Regions from separate parts of the Microbacterium sp. No. 7 genome, predicted to be linked through region 3. Evidence: predicted binding sites of a transcription regulator. Region 3 holds the regulator's gene; each other region holds the start of a gene.
What was found. The regulator HrcA, encoded in region 3, represses chaperone genes, less so after heat shock. The targets are predictions, from matches to a motif close to TTNGCACTCGNNNNNNNCGAGTGCNAA.
Positions count from the first base shown of each region.

Region 1: the regulator HrcA is predicted to act here: its motif matches at 2,333-2,359, upstream of groES (co-chaperone GroES).
Region 2: the regulator HrcA is predicted to act here: its motif matches at 1,818-1,844, upstream of groL (chaperonin GroEL).
Region 4: the regulator HrcA is predicted to act here: its motif matches at 3,031-3,057, upstream of AOA12_RS17405 (Hsp20/alpha crystallin family protein).

Region 1 is NZ_CP012697.1:894,290-898,585, reverse strand. It holds gene AOA12_RS04020 (ABC transporter substrate-binding protein) at 1-627, opposite strand, end outside; gene rarD (EamA family transporter RarD) at 778-1,713, opposite strand; gene groES (co-chaperone GroES) at 1,931-2,227, opposite strand; gene AOA12_RS04005 (class I SAM-dependent methyltransferase) at 2,378-3,553, shown strand; gene AOA12_RS04000 (hypothetical protein) at 3,840-4,271, opposite strand; gene AOA12_RS03995 (tRNA (adenosine(37)-N6)-threonylcarbamoyltransferase complex transferase subunit TsaD) at 4,268-4,296, opposite strand, start outside.
Region 2 is NZ_CP012697.1:1,492,770-1,497,065, reverse strand. It holds gene groL (chaperonin GroEL) at 165-1,784, opposite strand; gene AOA12_RS06805 (LytR C-terminal domain-containing protein) at 1,899-2,501, opposite strand; gene AOA12_RS06800 (DUF3263 domain-containing protein) at 2,511-2,804, opposite strand; gene msrB (peptide-methionine (R)-S-oxide reductase MsrB) at 2,906-3,310, shown strand; gene AOA12_RS06790 (nitroreductase family protein) at 3,310-3,957, shown strand; tRNA gene AOA12_RS06785 (tRNA-Thr) at 3,989-4,061, opposite strand; gene AOA12_RS06780 (DsbA family protein) at 4,133-4,296, opposite strand, start outside.
Region 3 is NZ_CP012697.1:2,469,452-2,473,747, forward strand. It holds gene AOA12_RS11415 (16S rRNA (uracil(1498)-N(3))-methyltransferase) at 1-70, opposite strand, end outside; gene dnaJ (molecular chaperone DnaJ) at 78-1,190, opposite strand; gene hrcA (heat-inducible transcriptional repressor HrcA) at 1,233-2,273, opposite strand; gene hemW (radical SAM family heme chaperone HemW) at 2,370-3,587, opposite strand; gene AOA12_RS11435 (DUF1990 family protein) at 3,587-4,237, opposite strand; gene AOA12_RS11440 (DUF1990 family protein) at 4,278-4,296, opposite strand, start outside.
Region 4 is NZ_CP012697.1:3,740,517-3,744,812, forward strand. It holds gene AOA12_RS17390 (DUF2207 family protein) at 1-235, opposite strand, end outside; gene AOA12_RS17395 (MarR family winged helix-turn-helix transcriptional regulator) at 270-716, shown strand; gene AOA12_RS23670 (ABC transporter permease) at 752-1,486, opposite strand; partial or broken gene AOA12_RS23675 (ABC transporter ATP-binding protein) at 1,835-2,401, opposite strand; gene AOA12_RS17405 (Hsp20/alpha crystallin family protein) at 2,504-2,959, opposite strand; gene AOA12_RS17410 (hypothetical protein) at 3,178-4,200, shown strand.

The DNA of each region.
Region 1 (4,296 bases), 1.6 Mb from region 3:
GAGGCCCGTGCCGTACGAGTCGTTGAGGTAGATGGTCGCGACGTTGGAGTGACCGTCCTCGGCGACGACGTTGCCGAGCACCTCGCCCTGCAGCAGGTCGTTCGGCGCGGTGCGCCAGTAGAGGTCCTTGTCGTCCCACTCGATGAAGTCGACCGACGTGTTGGCCGGCGAGAAGGTGATGATGCCGGCGGCGACCATGTCGTCGAGGAACAGCTTCGTCACACCCGACGACGCGGCGCCGATGACCGCCGAGACGCCCTCCGAGATGAGGCGGGGGGCCGTGGTCTGCCACGCGTTGTTCGCCGGGTCGCCCGAGTCGCCCCAGACCACGTCGGGGATCGTGAGGCCCGTGGTCTCGCTGACGGCGTTGATGTGCTCGACCGCGAGGCCGACGCCCGCCTCCTCGGGCGGTCCGAGGAACGAGAGAGCACCCGACTGCGGCAGGATCGTGCCGATCTTGAGGGTGAGGTCCCGCGCCTCCACCGGTGCCGATGCGCTCTCGCTGGTCTCGCCGCCTCCGGTGGGCTCGCCCCCGGTGCCGCCGCCGCAGCCGGCGAGGACGAGAGTGCCTGCTCCGACGAGCGCAAGGCCCGCGAGGGTCTTGCGCGAACGTGTCATGACGCTCATGTTGCTCCTTGCTCTGAGTGAACGCGGGATGTCCCACTCGGGTGTGCATCTCCCCCGTGCGTTCAAGCTCATCACAGGTGCGCGTACGGCTGTGTTGCGATGTGTTAACGGTCTGTGACGTGACCAGACCGTTACCTCGGGCGTCCGCGCTCAGGTCACCGGCGCGATGTCGACCGCGGCGCGGCGCGTGCGGCGCGCGTGCACGATCGAGTCGGTCATGAGCACGATCAGCGCGACCCACACGAGGCCGAAGCCGACCCACCGCTCGACGGGCATGGGCTCGTGCAGCAGGAACACGCCCGTGAGGAACTGCATGATCGGGCCCACGAACTGCAGCATCCCGATCGTGACGAGCGAGGCGCGTCGTGCGGCCGCGGCGAACAGCAGCAGCGGGGTCGCGGTGACGATGCCGGCGAGCAGCAGCAGGATCGTGTGCGTCGTGCCTGCCTGCCCCAGGGTGATGCCGGTCGTCGCGGCCACCGCGATGAGCTGCACGATGGCGAGGGGCATGAGCCACAGCGACTCGAGCGTGAGCCCGCTCACGGCGTCCACGCTCGGGCCGATCTGCTTCTTGACGAGACCGTAGAGGCCGAACGAGACGGCGAGCGTCAGCGCGATCCAGGGGAACGAGCCGTAGCCGACGATGATGACGACGATCGCGAGCGCGCTGATGCCGATCGCGACCCACTGCGTCGGGCGCATCTTCTCGTGCAGCACGAGCACGCCCAGCAGCACGGTGAGGATCGGGTTGATGAAGTAGCCCAGGCTGCCCTCGACGACGTGGCCCGTGAGCGAGCCGATGAGGAAGACCTGCCAGTTGACGTAGACGAGCAGGCCCGCCACGATCGTCCACACGACGAGGCGCCTGTTGCGCAGGATCGCCAGGAGCTTGGGCCACGTGCGCGTGACGGTGAGCAGCAGGGCGCACACGACGAGCGAGAACACGACGCGCCACGCGACGACCTCCCACGGGCCGCTGGGCACGAGCGAGATGAAGTAGAGGGGGATGAACCCCCAGAGGAAGTAGGCCCCGAAGGCGTAGACGGCGCCCAGCGTGCGCTCGCGCGCGCTCTCCTCTGGTGTCATGGGTCCAAGCCTAGGACGGTCGTGACGCCGAGGGGCGCGGGCCGGCACGCGGATCGTGCCGTTCTGCGTCGGAAGACTGCCATTGCGGGCACGGGGCGATGACGAAGGGCTGGATGCCGCAGCATCCAGCCCTTCGTCATTGTTCGCTGATCGAGTGCCGCCGCGCAGCGGCGGTGTATCGAGATCAGCCGCACGGTGGCAGCCGACCGGGATCAGGTCAGCGGACCACGACCGCCAGCACGTCGCGCGCCGACAGCACGAGGTACTCGTCGGCGCCGAACTTCACCTCGGTGCCGCCGTACTTGCTGTAGATGACACGGTCGCCCACGGCGACGTCGAGCGGAACGCGGTTGCCGTTGTCGTCGATGCGACCCGGACCGACCGCGACGACCTCGCCCTCCTGGGGCTTCTCCTTCGCGGTGTCAGGGATGACCAGGCCACTGGCCGTGGTCTGCTCGGCCTCGACCTGCTGGATGACGATGCGGTCCTCGAGCGGCTTGATGGAAACCGACACGGTCTACCTCTTTCTTGCTTGGGGGTCTTTCCTGAAGACGCGTCTTGCTAGAAGACTGATTAGCACCCGCACACTGCGAGTGCTAATGCCAGTGTAGGGCGCAGGCTGGCACTCACGCAACGCGAGTGCCAATGCCCGTACGCTGGCACGGTGGACACCGACGAGATCACCGTGCTGCTCAGCCCCGAGGCGCTGCGCCTGATCGACGGGCTCGGCGAGATCGACGGCACGGATGCCGCGGCGCGCGCCGTCTCGCGCCTGCGGGCCGCGGGGCACGGCTCCGACCTCGTGGCGGCCGTCGTGGGGCAGGCACGGCTGCGGCACCGCGCGCGGGCGAAGTTCGGCGATCTCGCCGGGCGCATGCTGTTCACGCGCGCGGGACTGGAGCAGGCGACGCGGCTGGAGATCGCGGCACGGCACGCCGCCCGGTTCCGCGACGCGGGCCTGCGCCGCGTCGCCGACCTGGGCTGCGGCATCGGCGGCGACGCCCTCGGCTTCGCCGGGCTGGGCCTGCAGGTGCTCGCGGTCGACGCCGACGAGGCCACGGCCGCCGTCGCGGCGTTCAACCTCGCGCCGCTGCGGGAGACGGCATCCGTGCGCTGCGCGCTCGCGCAGGACGTCGACCTGTCGAACGTGGACGCCGTGTGGCTCGATCCCGCCCGGCGCGCGGGCGACGAGCGGCTGCGCGCCGACGAGTGGTCGCCGCCGCTGAAGTGGGTGTTCGGCCTGATGGAGCGCCTGCCCGCGGGCGTCAAGCTCGGGCCCGGATTCGACCGCGACCGCATTCCCGCGGGCGTCGAAGCGCAGTGGATCTCGGTGGACGGCTCGACGATCGAGCTCGTGCTGTGGAGCGGCGCGCTCGCCCGCGAGGGCGTCGCCCGCGCGGCGCTCGTCGTGCGCGGCGGCCGCGCGGCCGAGCTGACCGCGGCGGGCGACGCCGACGACGCCGAGGTGCGCGAGCCGGGCACCTACGTGCACGAGCCCGAGGGCGCCGTGATCCGCGCACGCCTGATCGGCGAGGTCGCGCGGCGACTGGATGCCGGCATGCTGGCATCCGGCATCGCCTACCTCACGTCGGACGAGCCCACGGACAGCCCGTTCGTGCAGAGCTTCCGGGTGCGCGAGCAGCTGCCGTTCGACGTCAAGGCCCTCGCCCGCGCGCTGCGCGAGCGGGGCATCGGCACGCTGGAGATCAAGAAGCGCGGCGTCGATGTCGACCCCGCGCAGCTGCGCCGCCGCCTCAAGCTGCAGGGCGCCGGCGCCGCGACGCTCATCCTCACACGGTGCGGCGCCCGCCGGACCGCCCTGCTCTGCGACCGCGTATAGCCCGCGCCCTCTTCCCCTCGCGCCCGCCATCTCTCCCCCTCGCCGAGCCAGTCCCCCCTCGCCCGCGCCCTCTTCCCCCCTCGCGAGTCAATACCCCTCGCCCGCGCCCTCTTCCCCCCTCGCGAGTCAATACCCCTCGCCCGCGCCCTCTCCCCTCTCGCGAGTCAATACCCCGTCGCCGAGTCAATCCCCGATTCGCGCCGGGAAGGGATTGACTCGGCGACGGGGGATTGACTCGGCAGGGTAAGCAGGGGCGGGGCGGGCGGGGGTAAGCAGGGAGCAGGGCTCAGCCGCCGAAGAGGGGGCCCTGGGTGGAGGCCCACCAGAGCCAGCCGGCCGAGTAGACGAGCGACAGGATGCCGAGGCAGAGGGCCCAGATCGCGATGCCGCGGCGCTCCCACGGACGGCGCAGCGCCGCGATCGCCAGGCCGACCGCGAGCATGCCGATGAGGAAGCCCCAGCCGACCAGCAGCGACACGAGCAGCGCGAGCACCGCGAACATGAGCGACCACCCGGCCGACCGCGGCGGCGGGGGCGCGGGCGGCGGCGCCCAGCGCACGTCGGGGACGTCCGACGGATCGACGTGCACCGGCACGACGATGTCCACCGGCCCCGTCAGCTCGCGACGGTAGCCGCCGCGGTGGGCGCCCGGCAGCACGGCATCCTGCGCCTGCGACACGACGTCGGGCGAGGGCGGCTCGATGCGCGGATCGCTCATGGCACGGCGACCTGGATCTCGGTGA
Region 2 (4,296 bases), 980 kb from region 3:
AACAACCTGCGTGGCCGCGAACGAACGAGGAAGGCCCCGGGCAGTCTGTGACTGCCCGGGGCCTTCCTGTGGGACGTCGGGTCTCGATACGCCGCTTTTGGCGGCTCCTCAACCGTGATACGACGTCGCGTCAACGCGGCTTGGCCGCATTGATCCGCCTCGTATCAGAAGTCCATGCCGCCCGTGGGGTCGCCCGCGGGAGCGGCCGCCTTCTCGGGCTTTTCGGCGACGACGGCCTCGGTCGTGAGGAAGAGGCCGGCGATCGACGCGGCGTTCTGCAGCGCCGAGCGGGTCACCTTGGCGGGGTCGATGATGCCCTGCGCGAACAGGTCACCGTACTCGCCGGTCGCGGCGTTGAGGCCGTGGCCGGTCGGCAGCTCCGAGACCTTGTTGGCGACGACGCCGGGCTCGAGGCCCGCGTTGAGGGCGATCTGCTTCAGCGGAGCCTCGATCGCGACGCGCACGATGTTGGCACCGGTCGCCTCGTCGCCCGCGAGCTCCAGGCTCTCGAGCGCCTTCTTGCCGGCCTGGATGAGCGCGACGCCACCGCCGGGGACGATGCCCTCCTCGACGGCCGCCTTCGCGTTGCGCACGGCGTCCTCGATGCGGTGCTTGCGCTCCTTGAGCTCGACCTCGGTGGCCGCGCCCGCCTTGATGACGGCAACGCCGCCGGCGAGCTTGGCGAGGCGCTCCTGCAGCTTCTCGCGGTCGTAGTCGCTGTCGGTGTTCTCGATCTCGCGACGGATCTGGGTCACGCGGCCCTCGATCTGCGCGTGGTCGCCGGCACCCTCGACGATGGTCGTCTCGTCCTTGGTGATGATGACCTTGCGAGCGCGGCCGAGCAGGTCGACGGTCGCGTTCTCGAGCTTGAGGCCCACCTCTTCGGTGATGACCTGGCCGCCCGTGAGGATCGCGATGTCCTGCAGCTGGGCCTTGCGGCGGTCGCCGAAGCCGGGAGCCTTGACGGCGGCCGACTTGAAGATGCCGCGGATCTTGTTGAGCACGAGCGTTGCGAGAGCCTCGCCCTCGACGTCCTCCGCGATGATCAGGAGCTCCTTGCCCTCCTGGATCACCTTGTCGACGATCGGGAGCAGGTCCTTGATGTTCGAGATCTTCTGGTTCGCGATGAGGATGTACGGGTCTTCGAAGACCGTCTCCTGACGCTCGGGGTCGGTGACGAAGTAGGGGTTGATGTAGCCCTTGTCGAAGCGCATGCCCTCGGTCAGCTCGAGCTCGGTGCCGAACGTGTTCGACTCCTCGACCGTGACGACGCCCTCCTTGCCGACCTTGTCGATCGCCTCGGCGATCAGCTCGCCGATCGACGTGTCGGCCGCCGAGATCGACGCGGTCGCGGCGATCTCATCCTTCGTCTCGATCTCCTTGGCCGAGGCCAGCAGCTCGTCGGTGATGGCCGCGACGGCCTTCTCGATGCCGCGCTTGAGCGAGATGGGGTCCGCACCGGCCGCGACGTTGCGCAGGCCCTCGCGCACGAGCGCCTGGGCGAGAACGGTCGCGGTGGTCGTGCCGTCGCCGGCGACGTCGTCGGTCTTCTTGGCGACCTCCTTGACGAGCTCGGCGCCGATCTTCTCGTACGGGTCGTCGAGCTCGATCTCCTTGGCGATCGACACACCGTCGTTCGTGATGGTGGGAGCGCCCCACTTCTTCTCGAGCACGACGTTGCGACCGCGCGGGCCCAGGGTCACCTTGACGGCGTCGGCCAGGGTGTTCAGGCCACGCTCAAGGCCGCGACGGGCCTCCTCGTCGAAAGCGATGATCTTTGCCATAAGTGTGTCGTCCCTCCCGGACGTAGGTGAGATTTAGCACTCAGATGAAGCGAGTGCTAAATCATTCTGGCACTCGACCATGCCGAGTGCAAGCCGCGGGAGGGACGAGTCTCGTCACACGGCGGGCTCGGCGCGATCGAGACCGATCACGACGACCAGCTGCCGCTGCAGGCTCTCGTCGAGCTCGGCCGTCGCCTCGTCGTCGAGGGGCTGGTACGCGTCGCTGAGCACGACCTCGGCGCCGCCGATCACCTCGGCGAGCCCGCGGGCGGCCGGAGCCGCCTCCTCATAGGGGTAGAAGACGGTCGTGGTCTCGAAGTCGGTCGCGCTCGCATAGCTCGCCTCGACCATGTCCTCCGCCCACCCCGCCGCGATGATCTGCTCACGCAGGTCGCCCGCCAGTCCGTCGGTGTCGGTCGCGTTGAGGACCATCACGTAGTACGCCGTGTCGACGACCGACTCCTCCGGAGCGGGGGGCGCCGTCGACGGCTGCCCGGTGGGCGACGCCGACGTCGACGCCTGGTCGAAGTCGATCCGCCCGGTCGCGACGAGCGTGCCGAAGACGCCGACGCCGACGAGGACGACCGTCGCCACGGCCGCCCAGAGCACGACGACGCCCGCGCGCAGACGCGGGTTCTCCGCGCGGTGCGCGCCGACGCGTCCGCCACGCGAGGGAACGTCGTCGAAGCGATCGTTCGGCTGGGGGGAAGCGGGCACCAGAGAATGCTACCCGGCAGCGCCTGGGAGTCCGGCTGTTCCGGAGAGCGCTGCGCCCGACCGGTTCCCGACGCCGGCCGCGCGTCCGCGCCGGCGGGAGTCCCGCACGCGGCGCAGCCGGTGCACCAGCACGGGGTCGTACGCGAGGGCGTCGGCGGTCTCGATCAGCCGCCCCAGCACCTGGTAGTAGCGCGCGGGCGTGAGGGACAGCTCGGAGCGCACGGCCTCCTCCTTGCGCGCGGTGTGCCCCGTCCACCGGGACTCGAAGTCCAGGAGGGCGCGGCTGCGTTCGTCGAGGGGCACGTGTCAACGGTAACGAGCGGGCGGCGTTTCGGCCGCCTGCCACGCCACGGCGTCCGGCATCCGGTTGAATAGAGTCTGGAGAGTGTCGAGGAGGTCTCACGATGAGCTATCCCGTCAGCAGATCTGATGAACAGTGGCGCGCCGAGCTCACGCCCGACCAGTACGCCGTGCTGCGCGAGGCGGCGACCGAGCGGCCGTGGACCGGCGAGCTGCTCGACGAGCACCGCGCCGGACTGTACACGTGCGCGGGCTGCGGGGCCGAGCTGTTCCGCAGCGGCACGAAGTTCGACTCCCACTGCGGATGGCCGAGCTTCTACGAGAGCGTGCGCCCCGAGGCCGTCGAGCTGATCGAGGACCGCTCGCTCGGCATGGTGCGCACGGAGGTGCGCTGCGCGGCATGCGGATCGCACCTCGGACACGTCTTCCCCGACGGATTCGGGACCCCCACCGGCGATCGCTACTGCATGAACTCGATCGCCCTGAGCTTCGCCCCCGAGGAACAGTGATGAGCAGCGACACCCTCTCCGTTGCGGCGGCGCCCGCCCCTGCGACGACCCCCGCCACGACAGCGCCCCCCGCCCCCTCACCCGTGCTGGAGGCCGTGCGCACGCGACGCTCGTGGTCGAAGGTGACCGACGAGGCGCCGACGCACGAGGAGCTGCTGGAGCTCGTCGCGGCGGCCGGCCGCGTCGCCGACCACTCGTCGCTGCGTCCGTGGCGCATCATCGAGCTGCGCGGCGACGACCGGCGCACCCTGGGCAGCGCGATCGCGAAGGCCGAGGGCGACAAGTCGCCGTCGTCGAAGCCGCTGCGCGCGCCTCTTCTCATCGCCGTCGTCGCCAGCTACCGCAAGAGCGGCAAGGTGCCGCGCTGGGAGCAGGAGGCGGTCGCGTCGGGCGTGGCGCACACGCTGAGCCTGCTGCTCGACGACGCCGGCTGGGGCGTCATCTGGCGCACGGGCGGCTACACCCGGTCGAAGGCGGTCGCCAAGGCGCACGGGCTGAAGAAGAACGAGGAGCTCCTGGGCTGGCTCTACGTCGGCCGCAAGCCCGCGAACGCGCGACGCGGATACCGCAAGCCCGTCAACGCGAGCGCGTTCGTCAGCCGCATGCCGTCGTCCGGCAAGGACAAGAGGCGCGGCAAGAAGAAGTAGCCGACGGCGCGGGCCACCGGCGCAGAGACGGTGCCGGCTACAGGACTCGAACCTGCAACCCCCGTATTACAAGTACGGTGCGCTACCAATTGCGCCAAGCCGGCAAGGGCTTCAGTCTAGCGAGCCCGTCCGCGCGGCCCGTCACCGGGTCGCTCGCCCGCCGCCGCGCGGCCCGTCACTCCGCGGGGGTCTCCTCGGGCGCGGGCGCCTCCTCCGGCGTGGGGGTCGGGGTGGCCGTCGGCGTCGGGGTGGGCGTGGCCGACTGGTTCTTGTAGAACGCCCCGCTGGCGCTCGTCAGCACGAACTGCGCGAACTCGGCGGGGTCCTCGAGGCGGCCCT
Region 3 (4,296 bases):
CGGCGTCCTCCGCGAGCGAGGCGTCCGCGCGGTCGAGCGTCGCGTCCTCGGCGAGGAAGTGCAGTGCCATCGGCGGATCAGGCGCCGCGGAAGCGATCGCGCAGCTTCGAGAACAGCCCCTGCTGGAACTGCGCGACCCGCGGCTCGGGCGCCTTCATCCGGCCGGCCAGCTCCTCGACGAGCGCGCGCGACCGGCCGTCGAGACGCGTGGGCGTCACCACCTGGACGCCGACGCGCAGGTCGCCGCGGTGCGTGCCCCGCAGCGGCGTGATGCCGCGGCCCTTGATCGTGAGCACGTCGCCGCTCTGCACCCCGGCGCGGATCTCCAGCTCGACGGGGCCGTCGAGGGCCTCGATCGTCGTCGTGGTCCCGAGGATCGCGTCGGGCATCGACACCTCGAGGGTCGCGAGCACGTCGTCGCCGTCGCGGCTGAAGACCTCGTGCGTGGCGACGGAGATCTCCAGGTACAGGTCGCCGTTGGGGCCGCCGGCGGGGCCGACCTCGCCCGATCCCGGCATCTGCAGGCGCAGCCCCGTCTCGACGCCGGCCGGGATGTCGACCGAGACGGTGCGGCGGGCGCGCACGCGCCCCTGCCCGGCGCACGACGTGCACGGGTAGGGCAGCGTCGTGCCGTAGCCCTGGCACGCCGTGCACGGCTGCGACGTGACGACGTTGCCCAGGAGGCTCCGCACGGTGCGCTGCACGTGGCCCGCGCCGCGGCAGATGTCGCACGTCGCGGGGTGCGTGCCGGGCTGCGTGCACTCGCCCTGGCACGTCTCGCACACGACGGCCGTGTCGACCTCGATGTCGCGGTGCGTGCCGAACACGACCTCGGACAGGTCGAGGGTCACGCGCACGAGCGCGTCCTGCCCGCGCTCCCGGCGCGAGCGGGGGCGTGCGCCGCCGCGGCCGCCCGCCGCCGCGCCGAAGAAGGCCTCGAAGACGTCGCCGAACCCGCCGAAGCCTCCGCCGCCGAACGGGCTCGAGTCGCCGCCGAGGTCGTAGCGCTGGCGCTGCTCGGGGTCGCTGAGCACGTCGTAGGCGTGCGTCACGAGCTTGAAGCGCTCCGCGGCGTCCTCCCCGGGGTTCACGTCGGGGTGCAGCTCGCGCGCGAGCCGCCGGTACGCCTTCTTGATCTCGTCGGGCGTCGCGTCGCGCGACACGCCGAGCACCTCGTAATGATCTGCCACGTTCGCCTTCCCTGTGCCCCGGCCCGGGGCACGTCACGTCGTCTAGCGGGCGCGCTCGTCGTCGTCGAGCAGCCGTCCCAGGTAGTGCGCGACGGCACGCACCGCCGCGAGGTTCGTCGGATAGTCCATGCGCGTGGGGCCGAGCACGCCCACGCGGGCGCGGGACGCCGTCGCCTCGTAGTCGCTCACCACGACCGAGGCCTCGGAGAGGCCGAACGGCTCGTTCTCGCGCCCGATGCTCGCGGCGAGGCCCTGCTCGTCGGCGACCATCTCGCTCATGAGGCGCAGCAGGGTCACCTGCTCCTCGATGGCCTCCAGCAGCGGGTAGATGCTGCCGCGGAAGTCGGACTCGAGGCGGGCGAGCGAGGCGCTGCCCGCCATCACGAGCCGGTCCTGCCGGAACTCCGCGAGCTCCTCGCCCACCGTGCGGGCGACGGCGCGCACGGCGTCGTCGATGCGGCCGGCCGGCGCGGGCTCGGCGACGAGCAGCTCGGCGATCGCGTGCGCGGCGTCGGCGACGCTGCGGCCGGTCACGAGCGCCGCCATGGCGCGCTTGACCGCGGCCGTCTCGTCGTCATCGAGCTCGTCGCGCAGCAGCATCATCCGCTGCGAGACCTGCCCCGTGTCGGTCACGACGATCACGACGACGCGGGGACCGCCGAGGCTCACGAACTCCACGTGCGTGACGTGCGCGCGCTCGAACGAGGGGTACTGCACGATCGCCACCTGGCCGGTGAGGCGGTTGAGCGTGCGCACGGTGCGCACGAGCAGGTCGTCGAGGTCGACCGGGTCGGCGAGGAAGGTCTGGATGGCCGAGCGCTGCGCCGTGCTGAGCGGACGCACCTCGGCGAGATGGTCGACGAAGACGCGGTAGCCCTTGTCAGTGGGGATGCGCCCCGACGAGGTGTGCGGGGCGGTGATGAGATCCTCGTCCTCGAGCTGCGCCATGTCGTTGCGGATCGTCGCCGCCGACACGCCGAAGGCGTGGCGCTCGACGATCGACTTGCTGCCGACCGGCTCGCGCGTGTCGACGAAGTCCTGCACGATGGCGCGAAGGACCTGCAGTCCGCGTTCCGAGACCATGACCCTCCTCCGGCGTCTCCGTGCCTGGCACTCTCGAGTGATGACTGCCAATTCTACCGCGCGCGCCGCACCGTCTCCTGTCAGGCGGCGCGGCGGTCAGGCGGTGAGCGTGCGCACGACGGCGTCGGCGAGCAGCCGGCCGCGCAGGGTGAGCACGATGCGGCCGCGCACGGCGGCGGCGCCGTCGACGAGGCCGTCGGCGATGAGCGACGCCACGCCGCGCCGCCCCGTCGCGGTCAGCTCCGAGACCGGCAGCCCCTCGGCGATGCGCGAGCGCAGCAGCACGGTCTCCAGGCGCCGGGCCTCGGCGTCCGGGGTCTCCCGGCCCGCCGCGGGCGACTCGTCCGCCGCGAGCCGCTGCGCGTAGGCGGCGGGGTGCCGCACGTTCCACCAGCGCAGCCCCGCGATGTGGCTGTGCGCGCCGGGGCCGTAGCCCCACCAGTCGGTGCCGCGCCAGTACGCGAGGTTGTGCCGCGACCGCTGCTCCAGGGTGCGCGCCCAGTTCGACACCTCGTACCACGCGAAGCCGGCGCCGCCGAGCAGCGCGTCGGCCAGCTCGTACATATCGGCCTGCAGGTCGTCGTCGGGCGCCGGCACCTCGCCGCGGCGGATCTGGCGCTCGAGCTTCGTGCCCTCCTCCACGATCAGCGCGTAGGCGGAGACGTGGTCGGGGCGCAGCTCGACGGCGGCCTCGAGCGACGCCCGCCAGTCGTCGAGCGTCTCCCCCGGCGCGCCGTAGATCAGGTCGACGCTCACGGCGAGACCCGCTCCCCGCGCCGCCGCGACCGCGCGCGCGACCGCGGCGGGGTCGTGCGTGCGGTCGAGCGCCGCGAGCACGTGGGGCACGGCCGACTGCATGCCGATCGACACGCGCGTGACCCCGGATGCCGCGAGCTCGGCCATCACGGCATCCGTCACGGTGTCGGGGTTCGCCTCGACGGTCACCTCGGCGTGCGGGGCGAGCCCGAACGCGTCGCGCACGCCGTCGAGCATGCGCGCGAGGTCGCCCGGGGGCAGCAGCGTGGGCGTGCCGCCGCCGAAGAAGACGGTCTGCGCCGCGCGGAGCGGCCCCGCCTCGGCGAGCACCCGGCGCGAGAGCGCGATCTCGCGCCGCACCTCGTCGGCGTACGCGTCCTGCCGCGCGCCGCGCAGCTCGGTCGCGGTGTAGGTGTTGAAGTCGCAGTAGCCGCAGCGCACGCGGCAGAACGGCACGTGCAGGTACACGCCGAAGTCGACGCCGGGATCGACGGCGATCCCGGCGGGAAGCGCGCCGTCGGGCGGCGCGGGGTCGCCGAGGGGAAGGGCCGCGCCCATCAGGACGGCGTCGCGTACATGGGCGACATCGCCCGCAGGTATCCGCGGAACAGCTGCTGGCGGCGGCGCTTCACGAGGGGCGGCAGGGCGCGGTACAGCGCGGCCACGGGCCGGTCGAAGGCGCGCACGCGGAACCACACCTCGTCGGTGTCGTGCCACTCGACGACGAACGACTCCTCGCCGCTCACGACGGAGTCGCCGATCGTGCCCAGCACGAATCCCACGCGCCGCGGCTCCTCGAACACCGAGATGACCCGCAGCCGCGCGTCGACGCGCATCCCGCCGAGCCGGCCGGCGAGGCGCAGCGACGTGCCCGCGGCGACGTACGGCGTGCCGTCGGCGTCGAAGCGCTGCTCGGTCTCGAGCCGCGACGGGGCGATGGGCGCGCCGTCGGCGTCGAAGCTCACGCCCGCATAGGCGGGACCGGCGGCGGGACGCACGTCGGCGAGCGTCAGGCCGGCGCCGCGCAGCGGCGTCCAGGCCAGCAGCGACTCGGACGACGAGGCGAACCTCTCGGCGCCGCTGCCGAGCTTCCACGCGGCCTCGGCGGGCACGCTCCGCTCGGGCGGATACATCATCAGATCGGCGGCCTGGCTCGCGCCGACCGCCGCGTAGTCGACGGTTCCCTGTTGGAAGTTCCCGCGGCGCATGGCCCCCAGCCTACGTGACGACCCTCGCGGCGCAACGCGCTCAGCGCGCGCACGCGGCG
Region 4 (4,296 bases), 1.3 Mb from region 3:
TCAGCGGGAGGAGGCGACGGATGCCGCGGTTCTGGTCGTAGGCGGGGAACACCGCGACGAAGGTCTCGACGACGTGCAGCCGGCTGGTCCCGTCGTCGTCGCGCGTGAGCGTGTAGTCGACCGTGAGCGAGTCGAACGCGAAGTCGTCCACGTCGGCGTGGGCCGGCACGGCGACGCCGAGGATCCAGAGGAGGGATGCCAGGATCCCGATGACGACCGCCCGCAGACTGCGCATGCGCCCAGCCTAAGCGCCGGTTACAGTGGACGCCATGACCAACAGGACCCTCGCGATCTCCGCGTGGGAGTCCCTGTTCCGGGCCCAGCACGACGTGCTGGAGGACATCAGCGGCGACTTCAGCGACGAGACCCTGACGGGCCCCGAGTACGACGTGCTGCTGACCGTGACCCGCGGCGAGGGCGCGACGGCGCGGCTGCGCGACGTGACCGCCAACATGCTGATCAGCCAGCCGACGGTGTCGCGGCTCGTCGACCGGATGGTCGCGCGCGGCCTCATCTCGAAGTGCCCCGACCCCATGGACGGGCGCGGCGCGATGGTGCGCGCGACCGAGCGCGGCAGCGAGCTGTTCCGCCGCGTCTCGACGGCGCACGGCCGCGCGATCGCGGCCCGCATGGCCGTGCTCACCGACGACGAGCTCGCCCAGCTCAAGGCGCTGACGACCAAGCTCCGCGAGGCCGCCGAGCACTGCGAGGCCTGACCGGCGCGGCGTCCTGCGAGGCCCGGCCCGCGGGGCTACGGCGTGCGGCGGCGCAGCGTGAGCGACGCGATCACGAGGGATGCCACGGCGAACGCCGCGACGATCGCGAGCGGCCCGTACAGGTCCCATCCCTCGTCGCCCGCCACGACGGCGGCGACGGCGTCGATCGCGTGGCTCAGCGGCAGCACGTCGCTGAGGGCGGCGAGCGCGTCGGGCATGTCGTGCCGCGGCATGAACAGCCCGCCGAGCAGGATCTGCGGGATCACCAGCACGGGCATGAACTGCACCGCCTGGAACTCCGTGCGCGCGAAGGCGCTCGCGAGCAGCCCGAGGGCGGTGCCGAGGACCGCGTCGACCACGGCGACGAGCCCCAGCTGCCACAGCGGCCCCTCCACCGACAGCCCGCACACGCCCACCGCGAACGCGACGGTCACGACGGCCTGCAGCGCCGCCATCACCCCGAAGGCGAGGGCGTAGCCGAGGATGAGCTCGGCCTTGCCGAGGGGTGTCGTCATGAGCCGCTCGAGCGTGCCCGAACGCCGCTCGCGGAGCGTCGTGATCGACGTCACGAGGAACATCACCACGAACGGGAACAGCGCGAGGATCGGGCCGCCGAGCCGGTCGAACACGCCGGGCTGGTCGACGAACAGCCACGCGAACAGCCCCACGAGCAGGCTGGGCGCCACGAGCATGAGCGCGACCGAGCGGTGGTCGTGTCCGAGCTGGCGCAGCACGCGCCCGGCGGTCGCGAGGGTGCGCGACGCGGTCATGGCGGCGCCTCCCCCGGTGTCGCGGCCGGCGGGAGCCGCGCCGGCCGCGCCGCGCTCCGGCCCCGCGGCGGCGGGCACCGCGGCATCCGGCTCCGCAGCGGCGGGATCCACGGCATCCGGCGCGGCAGCATCGGCCGCCGCAGCGACGGGCTCGGCGGCGACGATCTCGGCAGGGACGGGCTCGGCGGGCGGCCCGGCATCCACGAGCCGCAGGAAGGCGGTGTCGGGGTCGCCGGCGCCCGTCGACTCGAGCAGCCCTCGCGGCGTGGTCTGGGCGAGCACGCGGCCGTCGCGCACGAGCACGATCTCGTCGCAGCGCAGCGCCTCGTCCATGACGTGGCTCGACACGAGCAGCGTCGCGCCGCGCTCGGCGAGCCGCCGGAACAGCGCCCACAGGCTCTCGCGCAGCACGGGGTCGAGGCCGACGGTCGGCTCGTCGAGCACGACGAGCTCGGGACGCCCGAGCATCGCGGCGGCGAGCGACACGCGCCCGCGCTGGCCTCCCGAGAGCGAGCCGACGAGCTGCCCCTCGTGCCCGGTCAGGCCGACGTCGGAGACGACGGCATCGACCTCGCGCGCCGGCGCGCCGAGCAGCCGGGCGAAGTAGGCGAGGTTCTGCGCCACGGTGAGGTCGTCGTAGACCGAGGCGCCCTGCGTGTCGTACGCGACGCGGCGGCGCAGCGGCGGCGACCCCGCTTCCTCGCCCAGCACGGCGACGGCGCCGCCGGCGGTTCTCTGCACGCCGACGATCGCGCGCATGAGCGTGGTCTTGCCGCCGCCGCTCGGCCCGAGCAGGCCCGTGATGCGGCCCGCCGGCAGATCGAGGTCGAGGCCGTCGAACACGAGCCGGCGGCCGCGTCGCACGCGCAGCCCGCGGATGGAGACCGCCGCTGAGGTTGTCGTCACGCGCCGCATTATTCTCCCCGCGGATGCCGGTGTCGATACCCCTCAGACGGCGAACCGCCCCGGTCCGGGCGGACGCGGGGCGGTTCGGGCGGGGCCGGCAGGCCGCGGCGATCAGTGCTCGATCGGCTGCGGGCCGTCGGTGCTCTCGTGGGCGCGGATGGTGGGGGCGCCGCCCTCGGCGACGACCTCGACCTTGCGGGGCTTGGCCTTCTCGCTCACGGGGATCGTCACGGTGAGCACGCCGTTGCTGTAGGTCGCGGCGATGCCGTCGGTGTCGATCCCCTGGCCGAGGTTGAGCTGGCGCAGGAAGCTCGCGGCCTCGCGCTCGCGCGTGATCCACTTCACGCCCTCGCCCTCCGGCAGCGTGCGCTCGGCGCGGATCGTGAGCAGCTGGCCGTCGACGTCGATGTCGACCGAGCCCGGGTCGATGCCGGGAAGGTCGGCGCTCAGCACGTAGTGGTCGCCGTCGCGGTACAGGTCCATCGGCATGCGGCGGGGACCGCGCGGCGCGTCGAGCAGGCTCGAAGCGAAACGGTTCAGCTCACGGAAGGGGTCGTACGTGGCCATGGTCTCTCCTTACGGTCAGGGATTCCTTGTAGGTCTCAAAGTTGAGTCATGTCGGCTCAACTGCATTCAGATTAGCACTCTCACCCCGAGAGTGCCAACGCTTCGCGCACGGCGAACACGCGCCCGACTCCTCGTCCCCAGGCGACGATCTCGCCCGACTGTCCACGGATCGTCCCCGCCGCGCTCCGGCCGGCGCCGCGGCCCGGGACAGTGAGGGGATGCCCGTTCCTCCCGCCCCGCTCCCCTCCGATCTCGGCGACGCCTTCACATGCGCCGCGGCGCTCGACGCCGGCGTCAGCAGACGGCGGCTGCGCGCCCGCGACCTCGGGGCGCCGCACCGCGGCGTGCGCACGCGTCCGGCCGAGGCCGGGCTCCCCGGCATCCGGGAGGCCGACGCCGATCATCGCGACAGGGTGCGCGCGGCGGCGCTGCGGCGGGCGCGCGCGTACGCCGCCGTGATGCGCCCGCACTGCTTCTTCACGGGCCGCTTCGCGCTCGCGCTCCACGGGCTCCCGCTCGAGCGTCTCGACGGCGAGGAGCTCGCGGGCGAGGGCATCGCCGGAGGCGATGCGCCCATCGACGTCGGCGCGCACCTGCCGGCGCGGTCGCCGCGCGCACGGGGCGTCCGCGGCATCCGGACGACGCCCGCGCTCGCGCCCGTGCGCGTGCACGCGGGCCTCCGCATCAGCTCGCCCGCGGCGACCTGGGCGCTCCTGGCCCGCGAGCTCGACGTGCCCGCCCTCGTGCGCCTCGGGGATGCCGTCGTGCACGTGCCCCGCGATGATCGCGGGCGGCGTCAGCCCGGACTCCAGCTCGCCACTCCCGCGCAGCTGCGCCGAGCGGCGGAGGCCCCGCAGCGGCGTCACCGCACGAAGCTGCTCGGGGCGCTGGAGCACATCCGCGTGGGAAGCGCGTCGCCGCTCGAGACCGACTGGCGCCTCGGAGCCGTCGGAGCGGGACTCCCCGCGTTCGAGCTCGACGTCGAGGTGCACGACGCCACGGGTCGGCTGCTCGGCATCGCCGACGCGCTGCACCGCCGGCACCGCACGATCGTCGAGGTCGAGGGCGATCACCACCGCACGAGCCGCGCACAATGGTCCCGCGACATCGAGAAGCACGCCGCCTACGTCGCCGACGGCTGGGAGGTCGTGCGCCTCACCGGCGCCCACATCCGCGGCCACGCCCCGCGCGCCCCCGAGATCCTCCGCGCCGTCCTGCTCCGCCGCGGCTGGCGCCCCTGACCGCCCGCGCGGCCGCGCGGCCCGGCCCGGCCCGGCTCGGCGCCGCTCGGCACCGCCCGCGCCGTCCCGCTGAAACAGTGGACACTCGTGGCCGCT